DNA from 4 places in the Serratia sp. DFXYC6 genome. Region 2 is predicted to be linked to each of the others. Evidence: predicted binding sites of a transcription regulator. Region 2 holds the regulator's gene; each other region holds the start of a gene.

Region 1 (3,116 bases), on a different contig from region 2:
TTCAGGCTTTCCATCATGTGTTCCTCGTGCCGTCGCCGATGCCGGGTAAGCGGTGGCGAAAGCGGAAGCCCATACCGCCTGCAGCCCATCGGTCAGGCCGCTGCGCCAGCACAGCGCATCGTGCCCGCCCTCCACCACCCGGTAGTGCACCCGATGGCCGGCGTCGCTCAGGCGCGCCGCCATTTCGCCACTGACCCGATGCACCAGTTTTTCCTGCGAACCGGCTTCCATAAAGACCTTCAGCGCGCCGTGGTTGCCCAAGCCGTGCCGTTCTACCTGTTGCATCAGCCAGCAGGCGTCGTCGGGAATGCTCGGCAGCTGCAGCATGTCGCGCCGCGGCCACCAGTAGGAACCGGACTGGGTGATCACCGCGCCGAAGCGCTGCGGCCAGCGCAGCCCGGCATACAGGGAGGCCAGGCCGCCAAAGCTTTGCCCCGCCACCACCGTATCGGCCGGCTTGTCGCTGTGCGGCGCCCAGTCGGCCAGCTGCGGCATCAGTTCTTCCTGCACCGCCAGCCAGAAATCGTCCTTGCAGGTTAATTCTCGCGCCCGGTGCGGCAGATCGATGATGTCGATCAGCACATAAACCGCTTCCGGCAACGCCCCCTCGCGGGTCAGCTGCATCAGCGGCGCCCAAACCGGCATCTGCTTCGCCCAGAACTGGCCGTCGAGCAAGATCGCGAGCGGGCGCTCGGCCGGCTTGCTGTCGCCGGTGGTGTAGATCCAGACATCGCGGCTGTTGCCCAGGCGCTCGCTCTGCCAGGTATGCCGCTGCAAACGCGCCGGCAGCGGCGGCGTGCAGCGCCCGCTGGCGATCTCATATTCGTCGAACGAACGCCATACCGGCTGCGGCGGCGCATCCGGCATGTGCAGACCGGAGACGCTGTGACCGCTGGCGCTTTGCCAGGAGCGATACGGGTTGAGCAGATCGGGGGTAGCGCTGGCGAACACCTGATGCCACCAGTGACGCAGGTTGTGCATGTTGGCGTGCGCATCGTCGCCGCTGAACGCCGGCGGCCGCTCGTCAAAGCAGGGGATAAAGCAGTAGCTGCCGCGCCAGGCGCCGCTCAGTTCGGTCTGCCAATACCACACGTCGGTGCCGGCCAAACGCTGCAGGCTTTGCGGCGGATTCGGCTGATGGTGGTCGGTCAGGCAGTTAATGTTGATCCACACGCGACGGTAGGCGGAGGTCAATTCGCATCCCTGGGGATCGCGCCAGAAAAAGGTGGTGCGCCAGCGGCCGTTACCCGCCGGTTCTACCCATGGCGTACCGCGTCGTGCCACCGTCAACCACCACCCTGGACTGCCCGCATTGCTGCTGGCCAATAATCTGCTGCTTTCTGACTGTAGTTCTGTATTCACAACGCCTACCCATTTTGTAGTTGGCGGCACCGGGAACGTCGACTTTTCCCTATCGCCGGCCACCGCCCGAACGCACTGTACGCCAAATACTATTGATAATAATTTGCATTTGCAATAGTGTGTAAGGCTTGGAGATCGTGCTGGTATTGCGCGCAACGGACAGGGATCGGGGATACATCAATGGCATCCCTTGCCGCAGCCGATTTTCTATTTCCGACTACACAAAAACTACAACCGCCCTTCCCCCCGTTCGGCGAGGGATGGCAGCAAGGTAGGACACTCAGATGAAAAGCAAGCTATCACGTTATTCTTTAGCCACTCTTATCGGCTTGGGATTGGGCGCGTCCGCGTTCGCCAGCGCCGCGCAGCAAACCGACACCACCACCACGGAAGAGAACAGCGGCGCCACGGATAAAAAGCCGCGCGGCGAAGACACCATCGTCGTGACCGCCGCCCGGCAGAACCTGCAGGCGCCGGGGGTGTCCACCATCACCGCCGACGAGATCAAAAAACGCCCGCCGGCGCGCGACATCAGCGAACTGATCCGCACCATGCCCGGGGTTAACCTGACCGGCAACTCCACCAGCGGCCAGCGCGGCAACAATCGCCAGATCGATATCCGCGGCATGGGCCCGGAAAACACCCTGATTCTGATCGACGGCAAACCGGCCTCCAGCCGCAACTCGGTGCGTCAGGGTTGGCGCGGCGAACGCGACTCCCGCGGCGATACCGCCTGGGTGCCGCCGGAAATGATCGAACGCATCGAAGTGCTGCGCGGCCCCGCTGCTGCACGCTACGGCAACGGCGCCGCGGGCGGCGTGGTCAACATCATCACCAAGAAAGCCGGCGATGCGCTGCACGGCTCGCTGAACGGCTACTTCAACGTGCCGCAGCACAAGCAGGAAGGCGCCACCAAGCGCACTGACTTCAGCCTGTCCGGCCCGCTGAGCGATTCCCTGAGCTTCCGCCTGTTCGGCGGCTACAGCAAAACGCAGGCCGATGCCTGGGATATTAACCAAGGCCATCAATCCGAGCGCACCGGCAGCTATTCCAATACCTTACCTGCCGGACGTGAAGGGGTGGTCGATAAAAACATCGACGCTCTGCTGCACTGGGATTTCGCCCATCTGCAGTCATTGGAGTTCGAGTACGCCTATGGCCGCCAGGGCAACCTGTACGCCGGCGATACCCAGAACACCAACACCAACCCCCTGGTGCAGAGCAATTACGGCAAAGAGACCAACCGCATCTACCGTGAAACCTTCGGCCTGACCCACCGCGGCGCCTGGGACAACGGCGTGAGCACCAACAACTACGTGCAGTTTGAGCGCACCCGCAACACCCGCCTGAACGAAGGGTTGGCCGGTGGCACCGAAGGCATCTTCGACACCAATAACACCGGTTTCGGCACAATCAAGCTGGACGACTTCCTGGCGCACAGCGAAGTCAGCGTGCCGTTTGAGCTGGGCGTCGCGCAAACCGCCACGCTGGGTACCGAGTGGTCTCAGCAACGGATGAAAGACGGCACCTCCACCAGCCAGTCTCTCACCGAAGGTGGAGCGATCCCTGGAGTGGACAGCTCTAACCGTAGTCCTTATTCCTCCGCACATATCTTCTCGCTGTTCGCCGAAGACAATATCGAGCTGACCGACACCACCATGCTGACGCCGGGCCTGCGCTACGATCTGCACTCCGAATCCGGCAACAACTGGAGCCCGGCGCTGAATCTGTCGCAGGAACTGGGTGATTACTTC
Region 2 (3,116 bases):
CGCCTGTCGGCGCCCGCCACCGTGGCGAAAGGCTCTTGCCATGGCATCATTTTAATCGGCGGCAGTGCCGGCGCCGAGTAATGCAATTAATTGAATTTAAAGGTTATACGCGATATGGCTACTGTAGGCATTTTCTTTGGCAGCGACACTGGCAATACCGAAAACATTGCCAAAATGATCCAGAAAATTCTCCAGAAACAGTTTGGCGACGACGTCTCTGAAGTGCACGACATCGCCAAAAGCAGCAAAGAAGACCTGGAAGGGTTCGATATCCTGCTGCTGGGTATCCCGACCTGGTACTACGGTGAAGCGCAGTGTGACTGGGACGATTTCTTCCCGACGCTGGAAGAAGTCGATTTCAACGGCAAACTGGTGGCGCTGTTCGGCTGCGGCGACCAGGAAGACTACGCGGAATACTTCTGTGACGCGATGGGCACCATCCGCGACATCATCGAACCGCGCGGCGCGGCCATCGTGGGCCACTGGCCGACCAAAGGCTACCACTTCGAAGCTTCCAAAGGCCTGGCGGACGACAACCACTTCATCGGTCTGGCGATCGACGAAGACCGTCAGCCGGAGCTGACCAATGAGCGCGTCGACGCCTGGGTCAAACAGATTGTCGAAGAGCTGAGCCTGGCCGATATCGTCGGCTAAACGCCGGGACTGGCGAAAGGTTGAACAAAGGCCCTGTAAAGTGCATAGTGTGCCGACAGGGCCGTCATCGGCAACAGGGATTGCTGCGATAGAAGCTACAGATTTGTAACTTCCCACCCCGTCACGGTAGACTGAGATATCGGTTTATCCCATCCATCAAGGCGTTGCATGCAAAACATGCAATAGTGCAATTATATCTTTGTTAACAACCGGCGGTTTCCATTTAGTACAACCGGTTCTATAATGAGACGCATTAACTCTTTGTGCCGACCGATGCCACAGGCGAGTACGCCTCAACTTGATTAGCATAGTAACAGGACTGAATTCGCATGACCGACAACAACATCGCATTGAAGAAGGCCGGCTTAAAAGTCACGCTTCCGCGACTCAAAATCCTGGAAGTACTGCAAAATCCGGAATGCCATCACGTCAGTGCGGAAGATTTGTACAAAAAACTGATTGATATGGGCGAAGAGATCGGCCTGGCAACGGTTTATCGCGTACTGAACCAGTTTGACGATGCGGGCATTGTGACACGTCACAACTTCGAAGGCGGCAAGTCCGTGTTCGAGCTGACCCAACAGCATCACCACGATCACCTGATTTGCCTGGACTGCGGCAAAGTGATCGAATTCAGCGACGAATCCATCGAAGTGCGCCAGCGTGATATCGCCAAGCAGCACGGCATCAAGCTTACCAACCACAGTCTGTACCTGTACGGCCACTGTGAAACCGGTGACTGCCGCGAAGACGAAACGCTGCACGACAAGAAATAAGCCTCACCGGCTATGAGAAACCGCCTCACATTGAGGCGGTTTTTTTATGCCCGCCGTACAACGGGCAAAAAAATCCCCGGGCAAGCCGGGGAAAGATCATGTCATGAAATACTACAATTGCAGCGGCACTGCGACTCCACGTACTGCTCTCACTTCAACATCCGCCCCACGCCGGCACGCGCGGGGGCGAACGCATTCCCCCTTCGTTAAGCGGCCCGCCGCCATGACGACAGGCCGATGTGCCGGGCTTAGACCTTCTCGGCGCGGCTGTAACGTTTACCGTCCGGGCTGACCGAGCGCACCTGTACTTCGCCGGAGACCGCCGGTTTGGCCTTGGCATCATAGCGCTGCCACTGCTTACCGCCGTCGGTGGAGTACTCGATGCCCAATCCCGGCAGCGCGATATTCGCTTCCAGCTTGCCGCCCGCCACGCGCGCGCCCGGCACCGGCAGACGGTAAGCGACGCCGCCTTTGTCCAGCTTGGCCAGTTCTCGTTGGCCCAGGATATTGGCGAAGCGCAACCAGTCTTTCTCCAGCGCCTTGGTGTCGACAAAGTGGGTTTCCCCGCCTTTGTATTCACGGCCGGCGCGATAGTCCTGCTCCCAACCGGCTCGGTGCCAGGCGCGTTCCGCCACCGACAGCGCGCGCGGGAAGATCATGTATTCCATCTGCGGATCGGTGCGCTGGGTTTCGCTCCACAGCTGAGCGGACAGACCGTAGGCGCCCGGCCACGGCTTGTCGCTTTTGGCGTTAAAGTGGTTGCCGTCGCGGTCGACCGAGGTTTCCGCGTTCTGCGGCATGTTGTCCGGCGCGAAGCTGAACACCTTGCGCTCGTCGCTGAAGCGGGTGCCCCAGTAGTAACCACGCTCGTCCGGGTTCACCTCGTAAGGGAAGTCCATGTAGACGTAGTCCGGGTTGGAGACCACCACTTCATATCCTTTGTTGGCCCAGTCGTTGACGCTATCGAAACCGCCCCAGTACAACGTATCCCAGAAGTTGACGCCCACGCGCGAGGTGGCGAACGCCTTTGCGTTCTCGGCGTCTTTCAAGCCGTCTTGCCAGGCCTGCATTCTGTCGATGCCGTGCGCCTTCACCAGCTTGCTGACCTCCTGGCCGAAGTAGCTCGGCAGGTGTTCCATGTCGGCCACCTTGCCTTCTTTGATCATCGTCTGGCAAACCTGCGACTTGGCCCACGGCTTGTCTTCGTTGCTCTGGTCGATGATGCCTTTACCCGGCTCCGGTTTCGCCTTGTCGGTATAGCCGGCGCCCAGGCGGATGTTTTTCGCCTCATCGCCGCCGAAGTGCCAGGTTTTGATCGGCTGCCCGGCTTCTTTATGCATCTGGGCAATCTCGCCAATCACCTTGTCGACAAAGCGCTGGGAGGAATCCAGGCACGGGTTCAGGTAGCTCTGGCGGTTAAAGAACTGCACCGAGGTGGTATTGGAGGTATCGGTCGGATCCACCAGGCGGAACTCGTTGGCCTCCTGCTCTTTGCCGGCGGCATGCAGTTTCTTGTAGCGCGCTTCCATAGAGACCACCGCCGCGCGGGCGTGCGCCGGCATGTCGATCTCCGGGATCACCTCAATCTGGCGCGCCTGGGCGTATTTGATGATGTCGATATAGTCCTGACGGCTGAAGAAGCCGCCGTAGACGTCCGGCCCCTGGCCGTACTGCGGCAGCAGGCAG
Region 3 (3,116 bases), on a different contig from region 2:
TCCAGCCGTTCCTTCAGCACGAAAGAGAACAGCCCGTTGCAGCCGCTGAAGTCGCGGCGGTAGAACTCGTGGCCCTTGCAGCTCGGCAGGGCCGGATGATTGACCGTCGCCACCTCCGGCCGCGCCGCCAGCCAGTTGGCGACCTCGATGCTGCTGCGTTCGTGCTGCTTCAGGCGCACGCTCAGGGTACGCAGGCCGCGGCTCGCCATGTAGGCGGTGTCGGCATCCACCATCTGCCCCATCAGATAGGAGTACTCGCGCAGTTGATCCCAACAGCGCGCGTTGGCGACGGCGGTGCCAAGCATGTAATCGGAATGGCCGATCAGGTATTTGGTGCCGGCCTGAATAGAAATGTCGATGTCGAAATCCAGCGCCTTGAACAGCACCCCCGCCGCCCAGGTGTTGTCTATCATGATCACCACCTCCGGCGCCACGGCGCGAATGGCCTGCACCATCGCCGGGATATCCTGCACTTCCAGGGTGATGGAGCCGGGGGATTCCAGGAACACCACGCGGGTATTGGGCTGGATCAGTTTGGCGATGTCGGCGCCGATCAGCGGATCGAAATAGGTGGTGCTGACGTTCATGCGGCCGAGGATATGGGTGCAGAAATCCTGGGTCGGCTCGTACGCAGAGCCGGTGACCAGCAGGTGATCGCCGGCGCCGACGAACGACAGGATCGCATTGGCCACCGCCGCCGCGCCGCAGGGGTACAGCACGCAGCCGGCGCCGCCCTCCAGCTCCACCATCGCATCCTGCAGGGCGAAGTGGGTCAGGGTGCCGCGTCGGCCGTAAAACAGCTCGCCGTGAGCGCGTTGCGCGGTGGCGTGTTTTTTGGCAGCGACGGAGTCGAAGACCAAAGAAGAGGCGCGTTGCGTGACGGGATTGACGGAGCCCTGGGTGTAGCGTTTGCCGCGGCCGGCGCCGATCAGCGCGGTTTCGATATGTTTTGACGTCATGGTACCTGGCTCACCTCTGGTTGCTCTGCACGTGCCCGTTTACGATAGCCCTTACGTTAACATGAGTTAATATAGCCATCCAGACGTTTTAACTTCCAGATATAGAAACGGCTATAATTGGCTGCCGGTCACGCATTTCTCGCGTAATCCTTCTGCCGAGTGGGAACAGAGAAGTCCATTCCTCGGCTGAGGCGCCGTTCGGCAGCGTGGCGTTGTTGCGTCGTTGTGGAAGAAAAGTAACGAAATCACCCTATAAAAGGGGCATTTGGCGGTGAACGGACACAGATTGGCGCTTTGTGGCGATGCTGGCTAAAATTTTCTCGTTTATTTGGTAAATAATAATGAGAACCACTATCAATCCCCGGTTGGTTTGATATGATCGCACGCTGAATTATTCCTTAATTTTGATCGGTAATGGGTGGAGGCACAGCGTGAAAACGGCTGGCAAGAATTTAAATCAAGGATCGTTCGGCCAGGGCCGGGCGCAGTGGGGCAAGGCCTTCGGCCGCAGCCTGATGGCATCTATGGTGCTGGTCGTAGGGCTGGCCGGCAGCGCGCAGGCCGCGCCGGCGAGCAATCCGGCCGTTGCCGAAAGCGTTGCGCCGACCACCGCGCCTGCACCTGCTGCAGCCGCCGCGCCGGAGAGCATCACGCCGGTGAACCCGGCGCCAACGATCCAGCCACCGGAAACCCGCGGCATGGACCTGTCCGTTTGGGGCATGTACCAGCACGCCGACGCGGTGGTGAAAGCGGTAATGATCGGCCTGGTGCTGGCCTCGATCGTGACCTGGACCATTCTGTTCTCCAAAGGCAGCGAACTGCTGCGCGCCAAGCGCCGTCTGCGCCGCGAACAGCTGGCGCTGGCCGAAGCGCGCTCGCTGGATGAAGCCTCCGAACTGGCGCAAAACTTCGGTCCGGAGAGCGTCAGCGCGGTATTGCTGAACGACGCGCAAAATGAGCTGGAGTTGTCTGCGGAATCCAACGACAACAACGGCATCAAAGAGCGCACCGGCTTCCGCCTCGAGCGCCGCGTGGCGGCCTACAGCCGCAACATGGGCCGCGGCAACGGCTTCCTGGCCACCATCGGCGCCATCTCGCCGTTCGTCGGCCTGTTCGGCACCGTGTGGGGCATCATGAACAGCTTCATCGGCATCGCCCATTCGCAGACCACCAACCTGGCGGTCGTGGCGCCGGGCATCGCGGAAGCGCTGTTGGCGACCGCACTGGGTCTGGTCGCGGCGATCCCTGCCGTCGTTATCTACAACATCTTCGCTCGCGTCATCAGCGGCCACCGCGCGCAGGTGGGCGACGTGGCGGCGCAGGTCTTGCTGCTGCAGGGCCGTGATTTGGATCTGGCCGCGACGGCGGAAGCCAAGCGCTCTCAGCACGCACATCAACTGCGGGCGGGGTGAGACATGGCGATGCGCTTAAATGAAGATCTGGACGACAGCGGCGAACTGCATGAAATCAACGTAACGCCGTTTATCGACGTCATGTTGGTGCTGTTGATCATCTTTATGGTGGCCGCGCCGCTGGCAACGGTAGATATCCGCGTCGATCTGCCGGCCTCCTCCGCCAAGCCGCAGCCGCGGCCGGAAAAACCGGTGTTCCTGTCGGTGAAGGCCGACAAGCAGCTCTACGTCGGCGATCAGCCGGTGAATGCCGATCAGTTGACTTCGGTGCTGGATCAACGCACCCAGGCGAACAAAGAAACCACCATCTTCTTCCAGGCGGACAAGAGCGTGGACTATGAAACGCTGATGAGCGTGATGGACACCCTGCGTAAAGCCGGCTACCTGAAAGTGGGGCTGGTGGGCATGGAAGGCGCCGCCAAGTAGCGGGCTGATGAAACAAAAAAGGGCGCTTCGGCGCCCTTTTTACTGGTTCAGAGATATCACTCTTCGGCCAACAAAGCCCGGGAACCGGCATGGCGCCAGCGGATACGGCCCGGCAGATAAAGCGCGTTCTGTTCCAGCGGCCGCTCGTCGATCAGTGCGGTGACTTGGTCGAAGCTATGTTGCGCCAGCGCCCGGCAGTCCTGTGCGACCGTATCGATCTTCAGCGTCATGCAGTCGAACAGGTAGTGATCGTCGAAGCTGCACAGGTGGATGTCGCTCTCCATCAGCTGATGTTGAGTCAGATAACGCAATACCCCTT
Region 4 (3,116 bases), on a different contig from region 2:
CTACAAGGTGCTGCTGTTCGATCAGCGCGGCTGTGGCCGCTCCCGTCCGCATGCCAGCCTGGACAACAACACCACCTGGCATTTGGTGGCCGATATCGAGCGGCTGCGCGAAATGGCCGGCGTCGAACAGTGGCTGGTGTTCGGTGGTTCCTGGGGATCGACGCTGGCGCTCGCCTATGCGCAGACCCACCCGGAGCGCGTCAGTGAAATGGTGCTGCGCGGCATCTTCACCCTGCGCAAGCAGGAGCTGCATTGGTATTACCAGGACGGCGCTTCGCGCTTCTTCCCGGAAAAATGGGAGCGCGTGCTGTCCATCCTCTCGGATGACGAGCGTAAAGACGTGATCGCCGCCTACCGGCAGCGGCTGACCTCGGCCGATCCGCAGGTGCAGCTTGAAGCGGCCAAACTTTGGAGCGTGTGGGAAGGGGAGACGGTCACGCTGCTGCCGAGCCGCGAATCCGCTTCGTTCGGCGAGGATGATTTCGCGCTGGCGTTCGCCCGCATTGAAAACCACTACTTCACCCATCTGGGCTTCCTGGAGAGCGACGACCAACTGCTGCGCAACGTGCCGCTGATCCGCCATATTCCGGCGGTGATCGTCCACGGCCGTTATGACATGGCCTGCCAGGTGCAGAATGCCTGGGACCTGGCCAAGGCCTGGCCGGAGGCGGAGCTGCATATCGTGGAAGGGGCGGGGCATTCGTATGATGAGCCGGGCATTTTGCACCAGCTGATGATCGCCACCGACCGGTTTGCCGGCAAGTGACGCAAAAAACCCGCCGTAACGGCGGGTTTTTCTATTTAGCCTTCGGCTCGTACGGCAGGCGCGAAAACTTGTGGGATTCCGCGCGGTAGTGTGCCACGCGCTCGCGAAAATAGTCGCGCAGCGCTTCCGGTTGCTCGCGCTCCACCACTTCCGGGATCACCGGCATGTTGTAGCGCTCTTTATACGCCACGCCTGAGGCGGCGAGATCCACATTCACCCTGTCCATTTCCTCTTTGGGCAGCTCGGCCAGATTGTAACCCACGCTATGCTCCTTACTTACTTTGCCGCATTGAATCTGCGCAGAAGGTAATCCACCCGGCGGCGCTTGGCAAGCCCATTACGCCGTTGCCGGGAGCGATATTTATCCAGCAGTAATGCAATCTATTTATTCTTTTAAATAAGAATGATTCGCTTTTTGATTAAACTAAAAGATGAAAATAATTATCATGTTAATTCTCAATGTGGCGGTGATATTATAATTTGTTGATATATATGATTTTTATAATTAATGTGATTTGAGTGTAAATAAGGTGTTTTTATTTTTACGGCAGCAGGGCATAATGCGCGGAAATTAAATTCATGACCTGCAAAATAAAAGGAATCATTATGCTTACGCAAGAAATGACTCAAAAGCTGAATGAGCAACTGAATCTGGAGTTCTACTCCGCCAACCTGTATCTGCAGATGAGCGCATGGTGCAGCGATAAAGGCTTTGAAGGCGCCGCCGCATTTCTTAAAGAGCATTCTCAGGAAGAGATGCAGCATATGCAACGTTTGTTCGACTATCTGAGCGACACCGGCTCTCTGCCGCTGCTGGGCACCATCGCCGCGCCGCCGGTGGCGTTTGAGTCGCTGGCGGACGTGTTCCAGCAGACCTACGAACACGAACAGCTGATCACTCGTCAGATCAACGAACTGGCGCACGCCGCCATGACCGCACACGATTACTCCACCTTCAACTTCCTGCAGTGGTACGTGGCGGAGCAGCATGAAGAAGAGAAACTGTTCAAATCCGTGCTGGACAAGCTGGCGCTGGTGGGCACCAGCGGCAAGGGCCTGTTCTTCATCGACAAAGATCTGAAGAAAATGGGCGCGATGGGCCAGGGCGGCAACGACCAGGCCTGATCTGCACCAGAGCATCGAAAAACCGCGCGCGGGCGAGCCTGACGCGCGGTTTTTTTTACCCTGCGTTTATCGCGGTTATGCGGCGATACGTGCTGCCGGATCGCAAAATGCCAGTGATGCGCTCGACTTGCCGCGGCGTGGTCGTTATGATTTACCGCGATACGCTACAGGGATGGTAGAGTCAAAACAGCGGGTTAGCCGATACAACCCGTTTTCTGTTTACCCGTGGCGCAATCATTTGCGGTGGGTTGGGGCCGCTGATACATCGCCTTGGCTGTGGCCTTAACCCTTATGACCCTCTTTTACTGTTAAGGGATACCACTGTGATCGGTAAAATTCGTTCCTCCTGTCGCCTGCTTTCCACCATTTTCGTCCTGTTCGTTGGCCTGTCTTCACAGCAAGCGCTGGCGCACGCCCACCTGAAAGTGGAAACGCCGAAGGCCGACGCCAGCGTCAGCCCGGCACCGAAGGCGCTGACCCTCAGCTTCTCCGAAGGCATCGAGCCGAACTTCAGCGGCGTGAAAATCACCGGCCCGGACAACGCCGTGGTGAAAACCGGCAAGCTGCAGCTCGATCCGAACAACAACACCCAGGTCAACGTGCCGATTGAAGGCGAGCTGAGCGCGGGCAAATACAACGTCAGCTGGCATGTGGTGTCGGTCGACGGGCATAAAACCAAAGGTCAGTACAGCTTCACCGTAAACTGACTGTGAGTCTGGCGACCCTGTTCGTTCTGTGTCGCTTGGTGCACTTTGCGGCGGTGATGCTGATGTTCGGCATCAGTCTGTTCACCGCCTTATTGTCACCGCAGCGCCTCTCCCCGATCCTCTCCCGCGATGTGCGTCCGCTGCTGCTTGCCGGCACCTGGGTAGCCGGGCTTTCCGCCGTGGCGCTGCTGGCCATCCAGGCCGGGCAGATGGGCGACGGTTGGCAAGACGCCTGGCGGCTGGAGGTCTGGTGGGCGGTGCTCGGCACCACCTTCGGCGAAGTGTGGCGCTGGCATCTGGGCCTGACGCTGCTGGCGATCCTGGGCCTGCTGCTGCCGGAACGGCCGCGCGTACAGGCGTTGGCGCTGTGCTCGGCGCTGCTGCTGGTGAGCCTGGCGTTCATCGGCCACGCGGCGATGCATGAAGGCGCGTTGGGCGCGCTGCACCGCGCCAACCATGCGGTGCACCTGCTGGCCGCCGGTTACTGGTTCGGCAGCCTGGCGCCGCTGCTGGTTTGC

Evidence for each region. Region 2 encodes Fur, which represses iron uptake genes when iron is present. Its sites were predicted from a motif close to ATAATAATGAGAACNACTATCAA; they were not measured.
Region 1: a site for Fur is predicted at 1,449-1,471, ahead of fes (enterochelin esterase). Genes of this name have one in related genera too.
Region 3: a site for Fur is predicted at 1,295-1,317, ahead of exbB (tol-pal system-associated acyl-CoA thioesterase). Genes of this name have one in related genera too.
Region 4: a site for Fur is predicted at 1,198-1,220, ahead of ftnA (non-heme ferritin). Genes of this name have one in related genera too.

Annotation. Positions count from the first base shown of each region.
Region 1 covers NZ_JBXUNV010000003.1:20,630-23,745, reverse strand. Annotated here, with positions in the region: gene AC2CGQ_RS16380 (MbtH family protein) at 1-14, opposite strand, end outside; gene fes (enterochelin esterase) at 1-1,362, opposite strand, end outside; gene AC2CGQ_RS16370 (TonB-dependent siderophore receptor) at 1,647-3,116, shown strand, end outside.
Region 2 covers NZ_JBXUNV010000004.1:47,430-50,545, forward strand. Annotated here, with positions in the region: gene fldA (flavodoxin FldA) at 115-654, shown strand; gene fur (ferric iron uptake transcriptional regulator) at 984-1,430, shown strand; gene AC2CGQ_RS19220 (beta-N-acetylhexosaminidase) at 1,679-3,116, opposite strand, start outside.
Region 3 covers NZ_JBXUNV010000002.1:296,773-299,888, reverse strand. Annotated here, with positions in the region: gene metC (cystathionine beta-lyase) at 1-959, opposite strand, end outside; gene exbB (tol-pal system-associated acyl-CoA thioesterase) at 1,391-2,371, shown strand; gene exbD (TonB system transport protein ExbD) at 2,375-2,797, shown strand; gene AC2CGQ_RS14750 (LacI family DNA-binding transcriptional regulator) at 2,854-3,116, opposite strand, start outside.
Region 4 covers NZ_JBXUNV010000001.1:2,050,111-2,053,226, reverse strand. Annotated here, with positions in the region: gene pip (prolyl aminopeptidase) at 1-766, shown strand, start outside; gene AC2CGQ_RS10080 (DNA polymerase III subunit theta) at 798-1,028, opposite strand; gene ftnA (non-heme ferritin) at 1,373-1,891, shown strand; gene yobA (CopC domain-containing protein YobA) at 2,215-2,598, shown strand; gene copD (copper homeostasis membrane protein CopD) at 2,601-3,116, shown strand, end outside.